DNA from 2 places in the Mesorhizobium sp. 10J20-29 genome. Region 2 is predicted to be linked to the other one. Evidence: predicted binding sites of a transcription regulator. Region 2 holds the regulator's gene; the other holds the start of a gene.
What was found. Region 2 encodes PhoB, which activates phosphate uptake and scavenging genes when phosphate is short. Its sites were predicted from a motif close to TGTCATNNANCTGTCAT; they were not measured.

Region 1 (10,558 bases), 1.6 Mb from region 2:
CTCCTCCGGGCTTCTTCCTGTCACGCTTCTAGCACGCATGGGCGAGTTTTCGATGTTGCCAGGCCGAATTTTGGATGCCTTGGCCTCGTCGCGAAAACGCCAGCGGATTCAGCTTCTTGCTGCCGCAGGCTGACAAATCGAGTCAGCCTGCCGCCGCCGCGGTGAACCGCGCCTAGAAGGCGCTGACGTAAAGTCCACCGTCCACCGGCACGTTCTGGCCGGTCATGTAGCCCGCATGCACCGAGCACAGGAAGGCGCAGATCTGTCCGAACTCCTCAGGCGTGCCGAGACGCTTGGCGGGCACGCTTTCCGCAAGCCGCTCGCGCCGCGCCTTTCCTTCGGCCGGGTCCTCCACCGACCCCGGCTCGTGCGGGCCGCGCAGCCGGTCGGTGTCGAGCTTGCCGGGCAGCATGTTGTTGATGGTGACGTTCTTGTCGGCCACCGTGCGCGCCACGCCGGCCAGGAACGAGGTCAGGCCGGCCCGGGCGCCCGACGACAGGTCGAGCCCGGGGATCGGCACGTAGACCGACAGCGATGTGATGTTGACGATGCGGCCGAAACCGCGCGCGGCCATGCCCTCGATCACTGCCTGGATCAGCTCCAGCGGGGCCACCATGTTGTTGGTCACGCCCTTCAGGATCGCCTCGCGGTCGAGTTCGGAAAACGGCCGGAAGGGCGGGCCGCCGTTGTTGTTGACCAGGATGTCGGGCGCGGGGCAGGCGGCGAGCAGCTTCTTCTGCACCGCCGGATCGGCGACGTCGCCCGGCACCTCGGTCACCCTCACGCCGTAGCGGTCGCGCAGTTCCTGCGCGGTCCGGGCCAGGATTTCGGCGTCGCGGCCGTTGACCGTCAGTTCGCAGCCCGCCTCGGCGAGCGCCATGGCGCAACCCTTGCCGAGGCCGCGGCTCGATGCGCACACGATTGCCTTCTTTCCGCGAATGCCGAGATCCATGCCTGTAGTCCTCCAGAATCTGTCTTGCAGCAGGCTATGTCCCGGCCCGCCCGGTCGCAACCGTCATACGCCTGTTGCATGAATCGGGTCTAGCGTGCGCAAGAGCAACGGTACAGAGACGCCATGCCTGTTCCCGCACCGAAGCAGTTCCGGACGCTGTTCATCTCTGACGTCCATCTCGGATCGAGGGCGGCCAAGGCCGACTTCCTGATCGACTTCCTGCGCTTCCACGAGGCCGAGACGATCTATCTGGTCGGCGACATCGTCGACGGTTGGCGCCTCAGGCGCTCCTGGCACTGGCCGCAGATCCACAACGACGTCGTCCAGAAGCTGCTGCGCCAGGCTCGCAAGGGCACCAGCATCACCTATATCGCGGGCAACCACGACGAGTTCCTGCGCATGTTCCAGGGCACGCATTTCGGCGGCATCGTCGTCGCCGACCGGGCCATCCACGAGACTGCCGACGGCCGGAAATTCCTCGTCATCCACGGCGACCAGTTCGACACGGTCGTGATGAACGCCCGCTGGCTCGCCTATCTTGGCGATCGCGCCTACGAATTGGCGATCTTCGCCAACCGCGCGGTGACGCGGGCGCGGCGCGCGCTCGGCCTGCCGTACTGGTCGTTCTCATCCTGGGCCAAGGTCAAGGTCAAGCAGGCGGTCAACTTCATCGGCGCCTTCCAGGACGTGCTGGCAGAGGAGGCACGCCGCTCTTCGGTCGACGGCGTCATCTGCGGCCACATCCATCACGCCGCTATCGAAAGATTCGGCGACATCGAATACATCAACACGGGCGACTGGGTCGAAAGCTGCACCGCGGTGGTCGAGCATTTTGATGGCACGATGGAGATAGTGCACTGGCCGCACATCCAGGCGGAGGCACCGGCCCTGACCGAACCCGTGGCTCCAGTTGCCATCGACTACCGGTCGGTCAAAGCCGCATGAATGACCTGCCGCCCTTCGCCCCTGCCTTTTCAGGCGCGTGTCGCGCCGACCGTGCCGGTGCCCCGTGGCGGATCGCCCGCAAGCCCGGCTGACCGCCACGCGCTGCGTCTCGGCGTCGTCACCCGCCTCCCGCCGCCGGCTCCTCCGGCTGGCATATGCTCGCGTGACCGTTTCGCCTGCGTGGTTGGCATGGTATGCGGGGCTGCCGCCCGCCGTTTCGGTCCCGGCGACTTCAGTGGGATGCCGGAACGTCCATGTCATTGCCGCCACTTTCGCCCGGGCAACTCGTCAAGCCGCGCCGATTCGAGTTTCGGATTGCGCTGATCTTTGCGGCCATCTTCTTCCCGATCGGCGTGCATCTTCCCTATTTCCCGCTCTGGCTGGAGGCGAAGGGGTTTGGCGCCGCCGAGATCGGCATCATTCTCGCGGCGCCCATGTTCCTGCGCATCTTCACGACCCCGCTGCTCACCGCGCTGGCCGACCGCGCCGGCGACCGGGCCAACGTGCTTGTGGCGCTCGTCCTCACCTCGCTCGTCGCTTCGCTCGGCTACTTCCTGCCGCCGAGCTACGCGATTGTGCTCGCCGTCTCGCTCGCACTCAACGTCGTCTGGGCGGCACAGTCGCCGATCGCCGATTCGCTGGCGCTTTCGGGGGTCCGCCGCTTCGGCTCCAGCTATCCCGCCATGCGCCTGTGGGGCTCGATCGCCTTTCTCTGCGCCAGCCTGTTCGGCGGCGCGATGCTCGGTATTGCCAGTCCCGACGTGGTGCCCGTCATCATAAGCTGCGGCCTGGTCTGCACGCTCGCCGTTTCGCTGACCGCGCCGCGCCTTGGCAGGCCGCGCCGTGCCTCGCCGCTTTCGGCGACCGGCATCCAGGAAGCGGCGCCGAGGCTCTTCAACCGCTATTTCCTGCTCATCGTCGCCGGCGTCGGCATCATCAATGCGAGCCACGCCCTGCTTTTCGGCTTCGTCTCGATCTACTGGAAGTCGATCGGCGTCAACGACGCTGCCATCGGCTTCCTGTGGGCCTTTGCGGTGGTGGCAGAGGTTCTCGTCTTCATGACGTTCACGCGCGTGTTCGGCTCGCTGTCGGCCACTAGCGTTCTGTGCGTCTCGGGCGCTGCGGCCGTGCTGCGCTGGGTTGCCTTTCCACTCATCGTCCCCGCCGGGCTTGGGCTCGCCGGCTTCTTCGCCGCGCAGAGCCTGCACGCCCTCTCGACCGGGCTTTTCCTCATCGGCCTGCAGAAGGTCATCGCCGAGACCGTCGCCGAGGAACGGACGGGTGCCGCGCAGGGCATCGCCTTCTTCGCCAACGGCTTTGCGATGGCCGCCGTCACGCTGGTTTCGGGTCCGCTCTACGAGAGTTTCGGCGTTGATGGCTTCTACGTCATGGCGGTCATCGCCGCCGTCGGGCTCGGCCTGATCGTGCTGGCCGGCCGCTCAGCCCCAGAGCACCGGCTCGGGCGGGAAGACTAGCGAGCCGCGGTAGGTAAGGGCGGGTGTGCGGTCGCGCGCCAGCAACAGCGGCCCGTCGAGATCGACGAAGTCGGCGCCCTGCGCCAGCAGCACCGCCGGTGCCATGGCAAGCGAGGTGCCGACCATGCAGCCGACCATCACCGACAGGCCGAGCTCTCGGGCCTGGTCGCGCATCGTGAGCGCTGCCGTCAGCCCGCCCGTCTTGTCGAGCTTGATGTTGACCGCATCGTAGAGTCCCGCGAGCCGCGCCAGGTCGTCGGCCCCGTGTACGCTCTCGTCCGCGCAGATCGGCACGGGGTGATCGATTTTGGCCAGCATCGTATCGGCGCCGGCCGGCAGCGGCTGTTCGACCAGCGCGATGCCGAGTTCTGCGGCCGCCGCCAGGTTTTCGCGCAGGTTCCGTTCGGTCCAGGCCTCGTTGGCGTCGAGGATGATGCGGCTGTCGGGCGCTGCCTCGACCACCGCGCGGATGCGGGCGATGTCGCCTTCGCCGCCGATCTTCACCTTGAGAAGCGGCCTTTCGGCATTGTCGCGCGCCTGTGCGGCCATCGCCTCGGGGCTGCCGAGCGACAGGGTGTAGGCGGTTTCGAGCGCGACCGGAGGCTCCGAACACACCCGCTCGGCGACACTTTTTCCGGCGAGTTTGGCTTCGAGGTCCCAGAGCGCGCAGTCCACGGCGTTGCGCGCCGCGCCGGGCTTCATCAGCGACAGCAGATGCAGCCGGTCGACGCCGCCCGAGATCGCGTCGGCCGCCGCCTCGATTTGCGCGCGCACGCTTTGCGGCGTCTCGCCGTAGCGGGCATAGGGGACGCATTCGCCACGCCCGATTCGGCCCGACTGGGCGATCGAGCATGTCATGACCACCGCTTCGGTCTTGGTTCCGCGCGAGATGGTGAAGGCGCCGGCTATCGGAAATCGTTCTTCGGCAACCGAAAGGACACGGCTCATGATTTTTCTGCTCCGAGGACGGGCGATTGCGCTGCGGTCAAAGTGACAGCCGAAGCGCGGCGGGATATGACGAATCATCATGTTGATCAACGCCGAAGAGGAAGCAAGCTCGACGCGGGACCAGGCAGCCAGCCTCGACCCGAAAGTCGCGGTGCATGACTCCGACGGGCATCTCACCTGCGCGCTTTCCGGCAACTGGACGACGCGGCGCGTCGCCCGCGTCGACAGGACCATGCGCGACATCGCCGACAAGCTTGCGACGGGCGGACTGGTGCTCGACCTGTCGGGGATCGGCAGGATGGACACGGCTGGCGCCTGGCTGATCGAGCGGCTCATCGTCGACGCCAGGGCGCGCGGCGTCGAGACCCGCCTCGAGGGCCAGAACGAAGTGGCGACGATTCTGCTCGATGCCGTGCGCGAGGCTGCCGAAAATCGTGACGGCCAGCCGCGGAAGCCTGAGGCCGGAGTCTTCGTCCGCTTCTTCATGACCGTCGGCGAGCGCGTCTATGAGATGCGCGACGATTTCATGGCGGCAATGAACATCCTCGGCGCCACGATCCGCGGCGGCCAGATGAAGCTGGACCGCGGTCACAGCGTCAATTTCGCCGCGATCTTCAACCAGATGGACCGCATGGGCGTCGGCGCCATCCCGGTGGTCGTGCTGATGTCGGGCATCGTGGGCGCCATCGTAGCGCAGCAGGGCGCCTACCAGCTTTCCTATTTCGGCGCCGACATCTTCGTGGTCGACCTCGTCGGCGTGCTGATCCTGCGCGAACTCGGTGTGCTGATGACGGCGATCATGATCGCCGGCCGCTCCGGCAGCGCCATCACCGCCGAAATCGGATCAATGAAGATGCGCGAGGAAATCGACGCGCTCACCGTCATCGGCCTGAACCCGATCGGCGTGCTGGTCTTCCCGCGCCTGGTGGCGCTGGTCGTGGCGCTGCCCTGCCTCACGATCCTCGCCAATTTCTCGGCCCTTGGCGGCGGTATCCTCGTTTCCTGGCTCTATTCTGACATCCCGCCGGTCGCCTTCATCGACCGGCTGCGCGTCGCCATCGACCTGTCGACGATCTTCGCGGGCCTGATCAAGGCGCCGTTCATGGCCCTGATCATCGGGATCATCGGTGCCGTCGAGGGCATGAAGGTCGAAGGCAGCGCGGAATCGCTTGGCCGCCACGTCACCGCCTCGGTGGTCAAGTCGATCTTCGTGGTCATCGTGCTCGATGGCGCCTTCGCCGTGTTCTACGCATCGATCGATTTCTAGCATGATGGAAACGAGCCAGATCAGCGCCAGCGCAACTGGGAACGAGGTGCCGGACGACGACGTGGTCCTGTCGGTGCGCGACATCACCGTCGCCTTCGGCGACAATGTCGTGCTCGACAAGCTCTCGCTCGATGTCAGGCGCGGCGAGATCCTCGGCTTCGTCGGCGCCTCCGGCTCCGGCAAGTCCGTGTTGCTGCGCACCGTGCTCGGCCTCACCAAGAAGCGCTCCGGCACGATCAAGCTGTTTGGCATCGACGTCGACAAGGCGACAGACACCGAGAACCTGCTCATCGACATGCGGCTCGGCGTGCTGTTCCAGCATGGCGCGCTGTTTTCGGCGCTGACGGTGAAGGAGAACATCCAGATTCCGATGCGCGAGTATCTCGACCTGCCCAAGCCGCTGATGAACGAGCTTGCCATGCTCAAGATCGAGCTTGTCGGCTTGCGGCCCGACGCGGCGGACAAGTTCCCGTCGGAACTGTCCGGCGGCATGATCAAGCGCGCCGCGCTGGCGCGCGCGCTGGCGCTTGACCCCGACATCGTCTTCCTCGACGAGCCGACGTCCGGCCTCGATCCGATCGGCGCGGCCGAGTTCGACGAACTGGTCGCCAAGCTGCGCGATACGATGGGGCTGACCGTCTATATGGTCACCCACGACCTTGACAGCCTGTTCTCCGTCTGCGACCGCGTGGCGGTGCTCGGCAAGAAGAGGGTGCTTGTCGAGGGGACGATCGAGGAGATGCTCGCGAGCGAGGAACCGTGGGTCAAATCCTATTTCCGGGGTAAGCGGGCGCGGCAACTCGACCTTGCCGTGCGTGCTTAGGGAAACACAGGCGGCATGGAAACCAAAGCCAACTACGTCATCGTCGGCATCTTCACGATCGTGGCCATCGTGTCGGCCTTCGCCTTCGTCTACTGGACCTCGGCGATCGGCGACCGCGGCGAGACGGCGACGCTGCGCATCCGCATTCCAGGCTCCGCCTCGGGGCTGGGCCGCGGCAGCGCGGTGCTCTTCAACGGCGTCAAGGTCGGTGACGTGCGGCGCGTCTATATCGACGTGCAGAACCCCAAGGTGGCCATTGCCGACGCCGAGATCGACCGGCTGACCCCGATCACCAAGTCCACGCAGGCCGACATCGGCCTGGCAGGGCTTACCGGCCAGGCCAATATCGAGCTCAAGGGCGCCGATCTCAACGAGCCCAACCTGCTCGACGTTGCCGAGGAACAGGACAAGATCGCCGAGATCGTCGCCAACCCGTCGGCCGTCACCAACCTGCTGCAGACCGCGCAGGACATTTTCACCCGCGCCGATCGCGTGCTCTCCGAGCTCGAAGGCTTCGCCAACGACGTGCGCGGACCGCTCACCACGACGGTCGAGAACACGCAGAAATTCTCCGAGGCGCTGGCGCGCAATTCCGATGGCGTCGACAAGTTCCTGGCCAGCGTCGCGGCGCTGTCGGAGGAACTCGCTGGCGTTTCCGGCAAGCTCGACGGCACGCTCAAGGCCGCTGAAAACCTGCTCAACTCGGTCGATCCCGACAAGATCAAGTCGATCGTCGCCAATGTCGAGGAATTCACCGGCGATCTCAAGGCGCAGGGTGCGAAGTTCGACAAGATCGTCGACAATGTCGACCAGGCGGTCACCTCGATCGATGCCTTCGCCACCGACGCCGGGGAAACGCTCGGCAAGGTCGACAAGGTGCTCGACGGCGTCGACGCCGACACGGTGAAGAGCGCGCTCGCCAACATCGAACGGGCCAGCGAGAGCGCCAGCAAGGCGGCCTCCGACGTCGCCGTCTTCACCGAGAAGCTCCGGCCGCGCGCCGACGACGTCGACCAGATCATCGCCGATGCGCGCGAACTTACCGGTCGCCTCAACGCCGCATCGGTGCGCGTCGACGGCATCCTCGTGAAGGTCGACAAGCTGCTTGGCTCGGGCGAGGCGGAGGGCCTGTTTGCCGACGCGAGCGTCACGCTCAAGTCCTTCAGGCAGGTCGCAGACACGCTGAATTCGCGCCTTGGCGCCATCCTCGATGGCCTGTCGCGCTTCTCCGGCCCTGGCCTGCGCAACGTCGACTCGCTTGTCCAGGACACGCGTCGGTCGGTCAACCGCATCGAACGCGCCATCACCGACCTCGAGCGTAATCCGCAGCGCATCATCACCGGTGGCGACGGCAACGTGCGCCAGTACGACGGCCGGACGCGGCGTTGACAATGGCTCGCGGCACCCGCAAAACACTGCCGAGGGGATGGCCTGATCCGCATGGCCGGAGTTCATCCAAGGGCGCAGCTTTGAGATCATCGGCGTTATTGTCTTCGGCTGTCGCTCTGTCGGTCATCCTGTCCGGTTGTGCGTTTCTGGGCGCCTCCAAGGTGCTCGACACCTACGAGCTGACCGCGCCGGAGGCAGCCAAGAACCGCGGCCGCAGCCGCCGTCAGGTGCTTATCGCCGAACCCTCGGCGCTGAAGGCGCTCGACGGCGAGAACATCGTCATCAAGCCGTCGCCCGGCGTCATCCAGTTCCTCAAGGGCGCGCAATGGGCCGACCGCCTGCCCAAGATCGTGCAGGCGCGGCTTGCCGAGACCTTCGAGCGCTCGGGCAATTTCGGCGGCGTCGGCAAGCCCGGCGAGGGGCTGGCGATCGACTACCAGATCATCGCCGAGATTCGCGCCTTCGAGGTCAGGGTCGGCACAGGCGAACAGGCCGATGTCGAACTCTTCATCCGCATACTCAACGATCGCAACGGCGTGGTGCGGGCGTCCAAGACGTTCAACGCGACGGCCCCGGTGCTCGGCGTCGGCAACGACGCCTATGTGCAGGCGCTCGACAGCGCTTTCGGCCAGGCCGCCGTCGAGATCGTCGCCTGGGCCGATTCCATCATCTGACGGCCCTGATCGGCTGCTGAACGCCTCGCGCCAGCCCTTGCGCCTCGCGCTTCCGCACCACTCACTCTGGCACCGATAGCCGATAGCTGCTGCTCCGCTGGGCCCCACCCGTCCCGTTGCGAAGGCTAAGCTCTGCAATCTCCGGACAAGAAAAAAGGCGGGATTGCTCCCGCCTTTTTCGTTTCTGGTTGTGCCGGAGCCTACCGCAGGCGGCCGCCGGCGTGCGCGAGCATGGTGTAGACCTTGCCCGTGTCCGAGGTCAGGTAGGTCTTGGTCATGACGTTGTCGCGGTCGTTGCGGGCGACATCGTTCAGCAGCTTTTCGAAATCCTCGCAGTAGCGGTCGACGGCAGCGCGGAACTCGCTGTCAGACTGGTACTTGCGGCGGATTTCGTCGAAGGTCTGCTGGCCCTTCAGCGTGTAGAGGCGGCGGGTGAACACGTCGCGCTCGCCGCGGCGATAGCGGTCCCACAGCTCGATCGAGGCGTCGTGGTCGATGGCGCGCGCAATGTCGACCGAGAGCGAGTTCAGCGATTCGACCACCTGAAGCGGCGAACGCGGGCTCTGCGTCGGGCGAGGGGCGTTCTCGGCCACCACTGCAGGTGCCGTATCGTCCTCGGCCACGTTCGACAGCAGGTCGCGAACCCAGCCGCCCTGCGGCGATGCGTCAGCCTGGCGCATCGGCGCCTCGGCGGGACGCTCGGCCGTGATCGTGCCGCGGGCAGGTGCCTCGGGCGCAGGCTGGCGGGCAGGGCGCGCCTCGGCCTGGACCGGCTGGCGCTGCTGCGGCGGCGTCGGTGCTGCAGGACGGCGCGGTGCCTCCGGAGCGCGGCGCGGCGGCTCGGCGGCCCGCGGTGCGGGTGCCGCCGGGCGCGGTGCCGAGCGGACTTCCGAGACGTCGTTGTTGCGGCCCGACTTGGCGACGATGTCCGACAGTTCCTTCAGCGCGTTGATCTGCTCGCTGACGGCGCGGCGGATGGCCGTGGTCGATTCCTTGGCTTCCATCGGCAGTTCGAAGACGCCCTTCTTGATCTCGGCGCGGGTGTCCTCGAGCTCGTTGCGGATCGAGGACGCTGTCTGGCGCATTTCCTCGGTCGCGGTGGCGAACTTGGTGGTCGCCGATTCGATGACCTCGGCAAAGGCGTGGCGCATCTTCTCGGTCGACTGCAGGGTACGGCCCTCGGCCTTTTCCATCGCGTTGCCGACAAGATCCTCGAACGAGCGCATGACCTGCTCGAGATCCTCCGACTTCTTGACCAGGCCGACGGCCAGATCCTCGAGCGAAGACTGCCGCTCGAGCGTGTGCTCGAGATTGCTCTGCGCCGAACCGAGGAGGTCCGAGGCGCTGGCCAGCAGGCGGCTGTGCTCGTCGAACTTGGTGGCGATCGAGGCGACCTCGCGCAGCGTGTTCGACGACAGTTCGGTCAGGCGGGTCGTGTTCTGGTCGACCAGGCGGGCCGAGCTGGCGAAGGTCATGGCCGCCTTCTCGGTCGTCGCGGCGAAGTTCTGCGTGCTGTCGGTCAGGCGACCGTCGACATGCGACAGGTTCTGGGCGGCAGCCTCGATCAACTCGTTGAGCTGCGCGCTCGAGCGGCCGAGGTTGTCGATCAGGCCGCTGACGCCAGAAGCGAGGCTGTCGCGGGCGCCTTCGACCGCCGACAGGGTTTCTGCGGTGCGGTTGGCAAGCGCGTTGAGCAGCGTCGCATTCTCTGCGCGCAGCCTCTCGGTGGCGCGGGTCGTGGTCTCGTCCAGCGTCTTCGACAGCTCGTCGCCGGTGGTCGAGAAACGATCGACCAGCGGACGTGCGGTCTCGTCGAGGATCTTGGTGATCTCGGCGGAACGCTCGGCCAGCATCGAGTTCAGCTCGCGGGTGTTGGTGCCGATCGTCTTTGCCGCTTCGTTCGTGCTCTGGCCGATATGCTGGCCGACGGCGGCGAAGGTCTCGGCAATCACGTTGGCACGCGAGATGAGCTGGGATTCTGCCTGGGCGACCTGGTCGCCGAGCTTCTGGCCCATCGTCTCGGCGCCCATAGCGAGGCGGCCTTCGGCATCCTCGACATGCGCGTTGACGCGTTCGGCAACCGCC
Region 2 (10,558 bases):
TGTAATCCACTCACGCTACAGAAACGCGGGCGCCTGGCGCCCGCGTTTTCCTGGGACATTAGCGGCGCCGATCCATCGGCGTTCGCGAAGGGTGGGCCGGAATGTCGTTTTCCATTGTTCTCTTCATCGTCGTTGCCATCGGCGCCGTCGCTTTCTTCCTCGGCCGCCAGCGTGCCGCCGGGCAGCAGCGCTCGTCGTCCGAGAAGCCGCATTCGCGCGTGCATTATCACGGCTGGTGGGCCTTCCTTCTTACCGTGCTGCCCGCCCTGGCTTTCCTGGTCGTCTGGTCGATCGGCAGCAATGCCTGGATCGAAAGCTCGACCGTTGCGAATCTGCCGCCGCAGACCGATGAAAGCGCTGTTGCAAGCCGCGGTCTGGCGCTCGGCATGGTCAAGGGGCTGGCTGACGGCATCCGCAAGCTGGAAGCCGCGGGACCGACTGAAATCCCGATGACGTTCGAAGCGCTTCGGCCGCTCCTGGCGGAGCAGGGCGTGGCACTGGCTTCCGACACGCAAGACTACATGATCCCCATGGCGATCGAGCTGAATGCGGCCATGGCTACGGCTGCATGGATCGGCGGTCTGGCTGCCCTGGTCCTGGCGCTCGCCGGGGCCTATTTCGCTATCGCAGGCGTCAAGGTGCGCGCCCGAGCCCGCAACAATGTCGAGCGCATCGTTCTCGGCATGCTGATGGCGGCATCGACCATCGCCATCCTGACGACGGTCGGCATCGTGTTCTCGATGCTGTTCGAGACGCTGCAGTTCTTCCATTCCGTATCGCTGTCGAACTTCTTCTTCGGGACAGTGTGGGATCCGCGCTTTGCCGCTGCGGACTCTTCAGGCGCCGAAGGCCAGTTCGGCCTGATCCCGTTGCTGGCCGGCACGCTCTACATTGCCTTCGTGGCGATGCTGTTTGCCGTGCCGATCGGGCTCATGGCAGCGATCTACATGGCCGAATACGCCACCCCGCGTGTGCGCTCGATCGTCAAACCGATGCTCGAGGTGCTGGCTGGCATCCCCACGATTGTCTACGGCTTCTTCGCGCTGGTGACGGTCGGCCCGTTCCTGCGCGATATCTCGACGGCGATCGCGGGTTTCACCTTCATCCAGGCGCAAAGCGTCCTGACCGCCGGCCTGGTGATGGGAATCATGCTCATTCCCTTCGTCTCGTCGCTGTCGGACGACATCATCACCGCGGTGCCGCGCGCCATGCGCGACGGATCGCTCGGCCTGGGCGCGACGAAGTCCGAAACGGTGCGTCGGGTGATCCTGCCGGCGGCGCTGCCAGGCATTGTCGGCGCGCTGCTGCTCACCGCATCGCGCGCCATCGGCGAAACGATGATCGTGGTGTTGGCGGCCGGCGTGGCGGCCAACCTGACCATCAATCCCTTCGAGGCGATGACCACGATCACCGTGAAGATCGTCAACCAGCTGACGGGCGATCTCGAGTTCACCTCGCCGCAGACGCTGGTTGCCTTCGCACTCGGCATGACGCTGTTCGTCCTGACGCTCGGCATGAACGTGTTCGCGCTCTATATCGTGCGCAAGTATCGGGAGCAGTACGAATGACGGACGCTGCAACGCACGTCGGAACCGCTGCCGTACCTGTGCGGCGCGACATCGGCATCAAGCGCAGGAAGGCGGCTGAGAAGCGGTTTCGCGCCTATGGCATCGCCGCGATAGCGACCGGCATATTCTTCCTGATCGCGCTCCTGTGGACGGTTTTCTCGAACGGCTACACCGCCTTCTGGCAGACCTCGATCGAGCTGCCGATCAATTTCGAGGAGAGCGTGATCGATCCCAGCGACAAGCGGGCGACCGATATCAATGTCCTGCTGAAGGCGAATTATCCGCGCCTGGCGCAGGATGCCCTGGTCGCAAAGCTCGGGGTGGATCCAGAGGATCGAAGCAAGACGCGCGATGTTGGACGCATGATCTCGAACGGCGTGCGGACGCAGTTGCGCGACATGGTCCTTTCCGATCCGTCGATCATCGGCACGACGCAGACTGTCTGGGTTCTGGCAACGGCTGACGTCGATTCCGCGGCAAAGGGGCAGGTCGACCTGGCCGTCGCGGAAGCACGGCGCAAGGTGTCGGACGAGCAGGTCGAGTGGATGCGGACGCTGCAGAAGGACGGCGTCATGAAGGAACGCTTCAACACCGGGCTATTCACCTTCGGCGCATCGAGCCGCCCGGAGACTGCCGGTGTCGGCGTCGCGATGATCGGCTCGATCTACATGATGCTGATTGTGCTGGTGCTGGCACTGCCGATCGGTGTCGCCGCATCGATCTATCTCGAGGAGTTCGCGCCCAAGAACAGGCTAACCGACCTCATCGAGGTGAACATCAACAATCTGGCTGCGGTCCCGTCTATCGTGTTCGGCTTGCTGGGCCTGGCTATCTTCATCAATTTCATGCAGCTGCCGCGCTCGGCGTCGATCGTCGGCGGCCTGGTGCTGACCCTGATGACGCTGCCGACCATCATCATCGCGACCCGCGCCGCGTTGCGTGCCGTGCCGCCGTCGATCCGCTCGGCAGCGCTCGGGCTTGGCGCCTCCAAGATGCAGATGGTGTTCCACCACGTCCTGCCGCTGGCCTCGCCCGGCATCCTGACGGGCACGATCCTTGGCCTTGCACAGGCGCTCGGCGAAACGGCGCCGCTGATCCTGATCGGCATGGTCGCCTTCGTGGCCGACTATCCGACGACGCCTTTCGACCCGGCAACCGCATTGCCCGTGCAGATCTACATGTGGGCAAACGAGGCAGAGCGCGCTTTCGTCGAGCGCACCTCCGGGGCGATCATCATCCTGTTGATCTTTCTGGCCGTGATGAACGTTGGGGCAATCTTCCTGCGCAGGCGTTTTGAGCGTCGCTGGTGATGGAGTAGAAAGACATGAACATGCTGACCGAAGCGGCCATCGAGGACAAGCTGACGCCTATGCTGACCGAACCTCCCATCAAGATGAAGGGCAAGGACGTTACCGTTCACTACAGCGGTAAGCAGGCCCTGTTCGGCATCGATCTCGACGTGCGCGAGAAGCAGGTCACTGCGCTCATCGGCCCGTCGGGCTGCGGCAAGTCGACCTTTCTGCGCTGCCTGAACCGGATGAACGACACGATCGACGGCTGCACGGTCGCCGGGTCGCTGACGCTCGACGGCGAGGATATCTACGATCCATCGATCGACGTGGTCGAACTGCGCGCCAGGGTCGGAATGGTCTTCCAGAAGCCGAACCCGTTTCCGAAGTCGATTTACGAGAACGTTGCCTACGGCCCCCGCATCCACGGCCTCGTCAAATCCAAGAGCGATATGGACGCGGTGGTGGAATCAAGCCTGAAGAAGGCGGCAATCTGGAACGAGGTAAAGGACCGGCTGCACGAGTCCGGCACCGGCCTGTCGGGCGGACAGCAGCAACGTCTCTGCATCGCGCGCGCCATCGCCGTGTCGCCGGAAGTCATCCTGATGGATGAGCCGTGCTCGGCGCTCGATCCGATCGCGACCGCCAAGGTCGAGGAGCTGATCGACGAATTGCGGCAGAACTACACGATCGTCATCGTGACGCATTCCATGCAGCAGGCTGCCCGCGTGTCGCAGCGCACGGCGATGTTCCATATCGGCTACCTCGTCGAAGAGGGCGCGACGGAGAAGATGTTCACCAACCCCGACGACAAGCGCACCCAGGATTATATCACCGGCCGGTTCGGCTAAGCCGCATCCTCCCAAGCGGCAGACCACGAGGACCTAGATCATGGGCGAACATACCGTCACTTCTTTCGACGACGACCTCTCCGGCATCCAGAAGCTGATCAACGACATGGGGGACCTTTCGGGGACCATGGTCAGAGGTGCGATCCGCGCATTGCTGCAATCCGATGGGGCGCTGGCGCAGCGGGTCGTCTCGGACGACGTGATCATGGATGCGCGGCAGCGCGAACTCGACGACCGGGCAATCACCCTGATCGCCAAACGGCAGCCGATGGCCCAGGACCTGCGTGCAGTCGTTGGTGCCATCCGCATGGCCGGCGATCTCGAGCGGATCGGCGACCTGGCCAAGAATATCGCCAAGCGCGTCAGCGCAGTCGGGCAGAGCCCGGCGCCGCGCAGCCTCGCGCATGGCATCGAGGGAATGTCCGAAATGGTGCTCAGCCAGGTCGACGGTGTCATCAAGCACTACCTGGCCCGCGACGCCGACGCCCTGCGTGACCTGCGCATCGACGATGAGAAGATCGACGTCAAGTACACGTCGGTCTTTCGCGAGCTTCTGACCTACATGATGGAAGATCCGCGCAACATCACCTCCTGCACGCACCTCCTGTTCTGTGCCAAGAACCTCGAGCGCATCGGCGACCACGTCACCAACATCGCCGAGAACGCCTATTTCGTGGTTACAGGACAACAATTGCCGGTATCCCGTCCCAAGCTCGACGAAACGTCGCTGTCGGTCTTGGCGGAATAGCGCGCTGGAAAGAGCATCAAGCCAATGATTGCGCCCAAGATCATGGTCGTCGAGGACGAGGAGCCGCTCGGCGTGCTGCTCCGATACAACCTCGAGGCCGAAGGCTACCAGGTCGAGATCGTGACGCGCGGCGACGAGGCCGAAATCCGCCTGCAGGAAAATGCACCGGACCTTCTTGTGCTCGACTGGATGGTGCCTGCCATCTCGGGCATCGAACTTTGCCGCCGCTTGCGCATGCGACCTGAAACGCAGCGGCTGCCGATCATCATGCTGACGGCGCGCGGCGAGGAAAGCGACAGGGTGCGCGGGCTTTCGACAGGCGCCGACGATTACCTGGTGAAGCCGTTCTCGACGCCGGAATTCATGGCGCGCGTGCGCGCCCTGCTGCGCCGGGCCAAGCCGGAAGTGCTGTCCAGCGTGCTCAAGGTCGGCGACATCATGCTCGACCGTGAGGCGCACCGGGTCTACCGCAAGAAGAACGAGATCAAGCTCGGGCCGACGGAGTTCCGTCTGCTGGAGTTCATGATGCGCCATCCGGGACGCGTGTTCTCGCGCAGCCAGCTGCTCGACAATGTCTGGGGCGAGACGATCTACATCGACGAGCGCACTGTCGACGTGCATGTCGGGCGCCTGCGCAAGGCAGTCAACAATGGCCGCATGCCAGACGTGATCCGCACGATCCGTGGTGCCGGCTACGCCATCCGCGAAGACTAGGCCTGCTACTCGGCCGGGTACCAGTATTTAGCGCCGGGCGCGTCGCGTCCGATGATGACGAAATTGTTGGCGAAGACCCGGTAGGGCGCGCTCCATTCCCCATCCGGCCATTTGACCCGGATCTCGGCGCGCTCCGCCGTGCCGACGCCGACGTGGATAAAGCCTGCATGTCCGGCCGCGTGGCCGCCGCCGACCTGAACGCTGCGCACATAGGTCTGGGTGCCCGATTTGACGTAAATGAGGGCGCCCACGGCGTCGCGATTGACGTCCTTCTGTCGCAGTTCGATGCCGACGAAGTTGCCCATGGGCCGAGCCAGGTCACCGGCCACCGCACCGCAGTTGCGGAACAGGCTGGCCTTCTGGCCGCGGTTGACGACGAGCAGGTCGAGCATGCCGTCCATGTTGAAATCCTCGACGATGGCTCCGCGTCCCTTGGTGGGCAATGCGATGCCGGCGACATCGCCGGCTTCGGCGAAGCTGCCGTCCCATTGGCCGATCAGGAGGTTGTCCGGATCGTTGGCGGCGAAATCGGGCATCTGCTCGACATTGCCCTTGGCAATGAACAGGTCGAGCAGGCCATCATTGTTGAAGTCGGCGAACTCGGAATGCCATCCGGTCGACGGCTTCAGGTCGCCGCCGGTGTAGGGGCGATGCGCGGTGGCGCCCTTGTCCCAGGCAACGTCCGTATAGACCGGCCGGTTCTCGTCCGACTCGTCGTCGAGCTTCTGCAGCTTGGTGTCGCCCATCGACGTCAATGCGTACTCGGGCGTGCCGTCGCCGTCGATGTCGCCCTCGGCGATGCCCATGCCCCAGATCGTCAAATGCTGCCAGCCGTCCGCCTTGCCGTAGAGCCGGGGCGGATTCTCCGGCTCGACCTTCCACAGTTGCTCCTCGCCACCGCGATAATACTGGCGGTCGTTGGTGACCCTCAGCGAGGGCGTGCCAGAGCGGTTCCAGTCGGTAAACAGCATCGACAGCGCGCAGTAGCCGGGGGTCAGCGCGGAAGGCTGCGAGTAGTCGGGTCTGTCGCCCGGTTGCGGGCGGGCGAGAACATTTTCCTCGCAGGTGCCCCAGGGCGAACCGGGAGCGGCACGGTCGACATAGTTGCCGAAGGCAAGGGTCGGGTATTTCAGGCCTGCTTCCCAGGTCGCGGCGAAGGCCGTCGTCCAGGTGCGGCCGCCATCGAGCGAGAGCTGCCTGTTGGCCTTGGTGAAGCTACAGCCCGGACCGCCCCTCAGAACAATGTTCTCGCCGAGCCGCAGGAGAACAAGGTCGCGGTGGCCGTCATTGTCGATGTCGAGTGCATAGGCGCCGAGCACGTTGGCGAGATCCTTGGCGTCGAGGTCGAGCGACTTTTCGGCAAAGCGCAGGTCGCCGCCCGCCGCGCTCTCGTTGACATAGAGGCCCGATGCGCCCTTGCCGCCGGCCAGGAAGACGTCCGGGCGCCTGTCGCCGTTGCAATCGAGCGAAGCGCCGCCGCCACCGACGAAGAACTCCCATGGGCCGGTGTAGGAATGATCGATGCCTGCCGCCAGCGCCTCCTCGTGCATCTGCGGGATGTCATTGACGGGCTTGCGCGGCGCAGTGTCCTCGGCCCATGCCGGCACGGCTGCGGCCAGCGCGGTAAGGAGGGTCGCCAGCATGTTGCGGCGCGCGCTCACCGGGCCACCGCCGCCGGGTCGATGACCAGCGTCCTCAGGAAGGCAATCAAGCCGTCGCGCTCTGCATCGGAAAGCGCGATGTAGCCGTCGCGGGCTTTCCTTCCTTCGCCGCCATGAGCCCGTATGACCCCGTCGAGCGTGGGAAGGTCGTTGCGGTGTCCGTAGGGATCGGTCGAGCCGACGCCCCATAGTTCGCTGGTCATGAAGACGTTGCGCTCGACGAAACGCTGGGCCAGCAGTTCGTTGCCGAGCGCCGCCACCTGTTCGTCGGCGATCACGTGGCGTTTCAGGTCGCCAAACAGCGGCACCAGGACGTCACCTTTCTCGTTGCGGGGCAGGGCCCTGGCCCAGGCATAGAGCGAGAGATCGTAGACTGCAGGATCCGCTACTTCGGCGGTGCGCAGCGTGCCCGCCATGTCCGAGGGGCCGGGATCGACGAATTTCAGCGAGGCGAGCGGCAGGGACGACCTGTGGCATTCGGCGCAACCGATGGCCTCGAAGGTCGCGCTGCCGTTTGTCGCGGCGGCCTGCCATGCAGGATCAGTCGGCCGCAGGACCGTCGGCGGCGGCAGCGTCGCCTGCCAGGCCACCAGTGCCGAGATGTCGCCTACCGAGATCTCGTCCTCGTGGCCGTCGCCGTCATGGTCGCGCGTGCCTGTCCAGCGCTCGCCGAAGCGTTCCGATGCCTGCATGCCGTGGTGGTGATTGAGTGCATTGTCGGTGAACTGGCGCAGCGATGTCATGACGCCCTTCTGGCTGAAGGGGCGGATGACGAGGTCGGCGTCGACGCCCTCGACGCCGCCGAGGTCGATGACGCCGTCCGGTGCAGCGACGATCGTGCCGAAGTCGACGCCTTTTGCTGCGAGAGATGCCGTGACCGGTTCGCCGGTCCTGCGTGCCTCTGCTGCAGCCTGGCTGCGGATGGTGCGCAGCTCTGCCGTCATTTCTCGCGCCAGGAGTTCTATCAGGCCGGCGCCGAAAAGATGGTTCGACCCGCGCTCGTTCGAGAACTGCGGGTCGAGGCTGTCGAAGTCGGCGCTCTCAAAACCCTCGGAGACGAAGACATTGGTGACGAAATCGCCTGCTCCGCCGACCACCGGCTGGTTGTGACAGCCTGAACAGGCATTGGAATCCATGCCCGCGGTGCGGAAGAAGGGGCTTTCGGGAGCCCGCTTGCGTTTCGTCGGAATGATCGCCTGGGTGGCGAACGGCCGGCCCACGCCATCGGCTTCGGTGAAGCGGCCGGTGAACAGAATCTCACCCTTGCTGCGGAGCGCCTCAAGGGCCTCAAGCGACAGGGTGCCGTTGATCGTCGACTGATCGACATGTTCGTGGATGACCTTTTCCGACCAGGGGCTGGCGACCGCGAGGACGGGGCTGGCGAGGATGGCGGCGATGAGGGCCGCCAAACTTGCGCGACTGCAGCAACGCGCTTTCATGCGACATCCTTTCCGATGGATTCTCCCTGTGCGGAGGCAGTTCCCGAGGCGAAAATCTCCTGATCCACGAAAGTCAGGGCGCGCATCGTGCAACCCTGGCGGATGAGCGGCAGCTCATCGGACACGGTGTCGAAGGAAATGGCGTCCGCATGCCGCCCGCCAGCGGTGCGCGCGATCGCGGCACGGATATCCGGCTCGAGAATGTCGAAGGCCGCCGCGCCGCCGCCGACAAAAGCCACCGGGGCCGGATCGATCAGCGCGAACAGGCTGCCCAGTCCGAAGCCAATCGCCGAACCAGCTTGCCGATAGGCTTCGCGCTCCGGCCCGTCTGCTGCGCGCGCGCGTGCCGCCAGGGCCCGCATGTCGGTCTCCTCGATGCCGTCCTGCGGTGCGGAATCCTCGGGATTGCGACGGGCATTGCGCCAGATCGCATAGTTGCCGGCATAGGCCTCGACGCAGCCGCGCTGTCCGCAGCGGCACAGGGCGCCGTCGGGCTGGTGCGTCATGTGGCCGAATTCGCCGCCGGAAGAGCGCGTGCCGGTGAACAGTTCGCCCTTCAGGACGAGGCCCATGCCGATGCCGTGCGAGAGCAGGATGGCGATGAAATTGTCGCGGTAGCGCTGCGGGTCGCGCCAGCGAAGCGCCACGGCCATCATGTTGCAGTCGTTCTCGACCGTCGCCGGTATCGCGAACTCGCGTTCGAGCACGTCGGCGAAGGGAATGTCGAGATGGGGGGTGATCGGCGACCAGAGCATGGTGCGCGCGCCGGCATCGGTGGTGCCCTGAACAGACAGGATGATGCGCAGCGGGCGCCGGGTGCCGGCCTGGCCGGCCATCAGCTGACGGATGGTGGCGATGAGTTCGCCAACGAGATCCGCCTGGGACAGATTGGCGGTGCACGGCTTGCGACGCTGCTCGGCGACGACGCTGCCGGTATAATCGACGATCGCCGCGGACAGAAAATTGAGCGACAGTCCCGCGACAATGATGGTGGCGGCATCAGGATTGAGGGTGAGCGCGACTTGCGGACGCCCGCGCTTCAGGGACGGCGTTTCGCCGCCCTTGTCCTGAACCAGGTACCCCTCGGCGATCAGGTCCGAGGAAATCGCCGAAATGGTCGAGTGGCTGAGCCCCGTCGTCGCGGCAATCTCGGTGCGGGAGGGCTGACCCGTACGGCGCACCGCAGCGATGACCATCGCGCGGTTGCGGCGCCGCAAATCGTCGTGGCGGATTCCGACCGACATGATTCCAGATACTTCCTCCCGGACACCGCTATCGATCCGTCTTGTGGCGGGACCTTCGGCGGCATCTGGCCAAATAGTGCCAGAAGCCGATAGGTGAGTCATGCATTTTTTCGGAGATCGAAAAAATGAGTCGGCGGCTGAATCGATGTTGACAGCGGTGCCGGGTTGGGCCACTCTTTTTTTCGAAGCTCGAAAAAAAGAGTTTCGTCACGGGTTGGAGCAGTTGCGCCACTTGCGGCGCATGGGAGGAAATCATGAAGAAGTTTGCAACCGCCATTTTGGCGGGCGTAGCCATGTCTATGGCACTGAGCACTGTCGCCGAAGCTGCCGGCAAGACGATCGCAGTATCGTGGAAGACATTCCAGGAAGAACGCTGGAAGACCGACGAAGCCGCCATCAAATCGGCAGTCGAAGCCGCCGGCGACACGTACATCGCAACCGATGCCCAGGGTTCGGCCCAGAAGCAGGCCGCCGACATCGAAGGGCTGATCTCGCAGAAGGTCGACGTCATCCTCGTCGTTGCTTTCGACTCGGACGCGATCCTGCCCTCGATCAAGGCGATCAACGACGCCGGCATCAAGGCCATCGCATATGACGTGCAGTTCGAGGATCCGAACGCGCTCTACATCACCTTCGACAATATCGGCGTCGGCCGCATCATGGCGCAGGAGATCCTCAAGGTTCAGCCGGAAGGCAGCTATGCCTTCATCAAGGGCGACAAGGGCGATCCGAACGCGACCTTCCTGTTCCAGGGCATGATGGAAGTTCTGAAGCCGTCGCTGGATTCCGGCAAGATCAAGAATGTCTGCGAGACCTTCACTGATGGCTGGAAGCCGGACAATGCCCAGCGGAACATGGAGCAGTGCCTGACGTCCACCGACAACAAGGTCGATGCCGTCCTGTCGGAAAATGACGGCATGGCATCAGGCGTGGTTGCCGCGCTCGAAGCACAGGGCCTTGCCGGTTCCGTGCCGGTGACAGGCCAGGATGGCGACAAGGCCGCCATCAACCGCGTGGCGCTTGGCACGCAGACGGTGTCTGTCT

Region 1: the regulator PhoB is predicted to act here: its motif matches at 1,014-1,030, upstream of ACT2BZ_RS20110 (UDP-2,3-diacylglucosamine diphosphatase).

The regions. Positions count from the first base shown of each region.
Region 1 covers NZ_CP199156.1:4,196,288-4,206,845, reverse strand. The annotation lists gene ACT2BZ_RS20115 (SDR family oxidoreductase) at 173-952, opposite strand; gene ACT2BZ_RS20110 (UDP-2,3-diacylglucosamine diphosphatase) at 1,076-1,897, shown strand; gene ACT2BZ_RS20105 (MFS transporter) at 2,152-3,372, shown strand; gene dgcA (N-acetyl-D-Glu racemase DgcA) at 3,337-4,320, opposite strand; gene ACT2BZ_RS20095 (MlaE family lipid ABC transporter permease subunit) at 4,400-5,587, shown strand; gene ACT2BZ_RS20090 (ABC transporter ATP-binding protein) at 5,589-6,410, shown strand; gene ACT2BZ_RS20085 (MlaD family protein) at 6,426-7,799, shown strand; gene ACT2BZ_RS20080 (ABC-type transport auxiliary lipoprotein family protein) at 7,880-8,473, shown strand; gene ACT2BZ_RS20075 (kinesin) at 8,674-10,558, opposite strand, start outside.
Region 2 covers NZ_CP199156.1:801,245-811,802, reverse strand. The annotation lists gene ACT2BZ_RS03950 (PstS family phosphate ABC transporter substrate-binding protein) at 1-5, shown strand, start outside; gene pstC (phosphate ABC transporter permease subunit PstC) at 102-1,568, shown strand; gene pstA (phosphate ABC transporter permease PstA) at 1,565-2,878, shown strand; gene pstB (phosphate ABC transporter ATP-binding protein PstB) at 2,893-3,708, shown strand; gene phoU (phosphate signaling complex protein PhoU) at 3,749-4,456, shown strand; gene phoB (phosphate regulon transcriptional regulator PhoB) at 4,481-5,170, shown strand; gene ACT2BZ_RS03920 (FG-GAP repeat domain-containing protein) at 5,176-6,813, opposite strand; gene ACT2BZ_RS03915 (di-heme oxidoredictase family protein) at 6,828-8,240, opposite strand; gene ACT2BZ_RS03910 (ROK family protein) at 8,267-9,514, opposite strand; gene ACT2BZ_RS03905 (substrate-binding domain-containing protein) at 9,769-10,558, shown strand, end outside.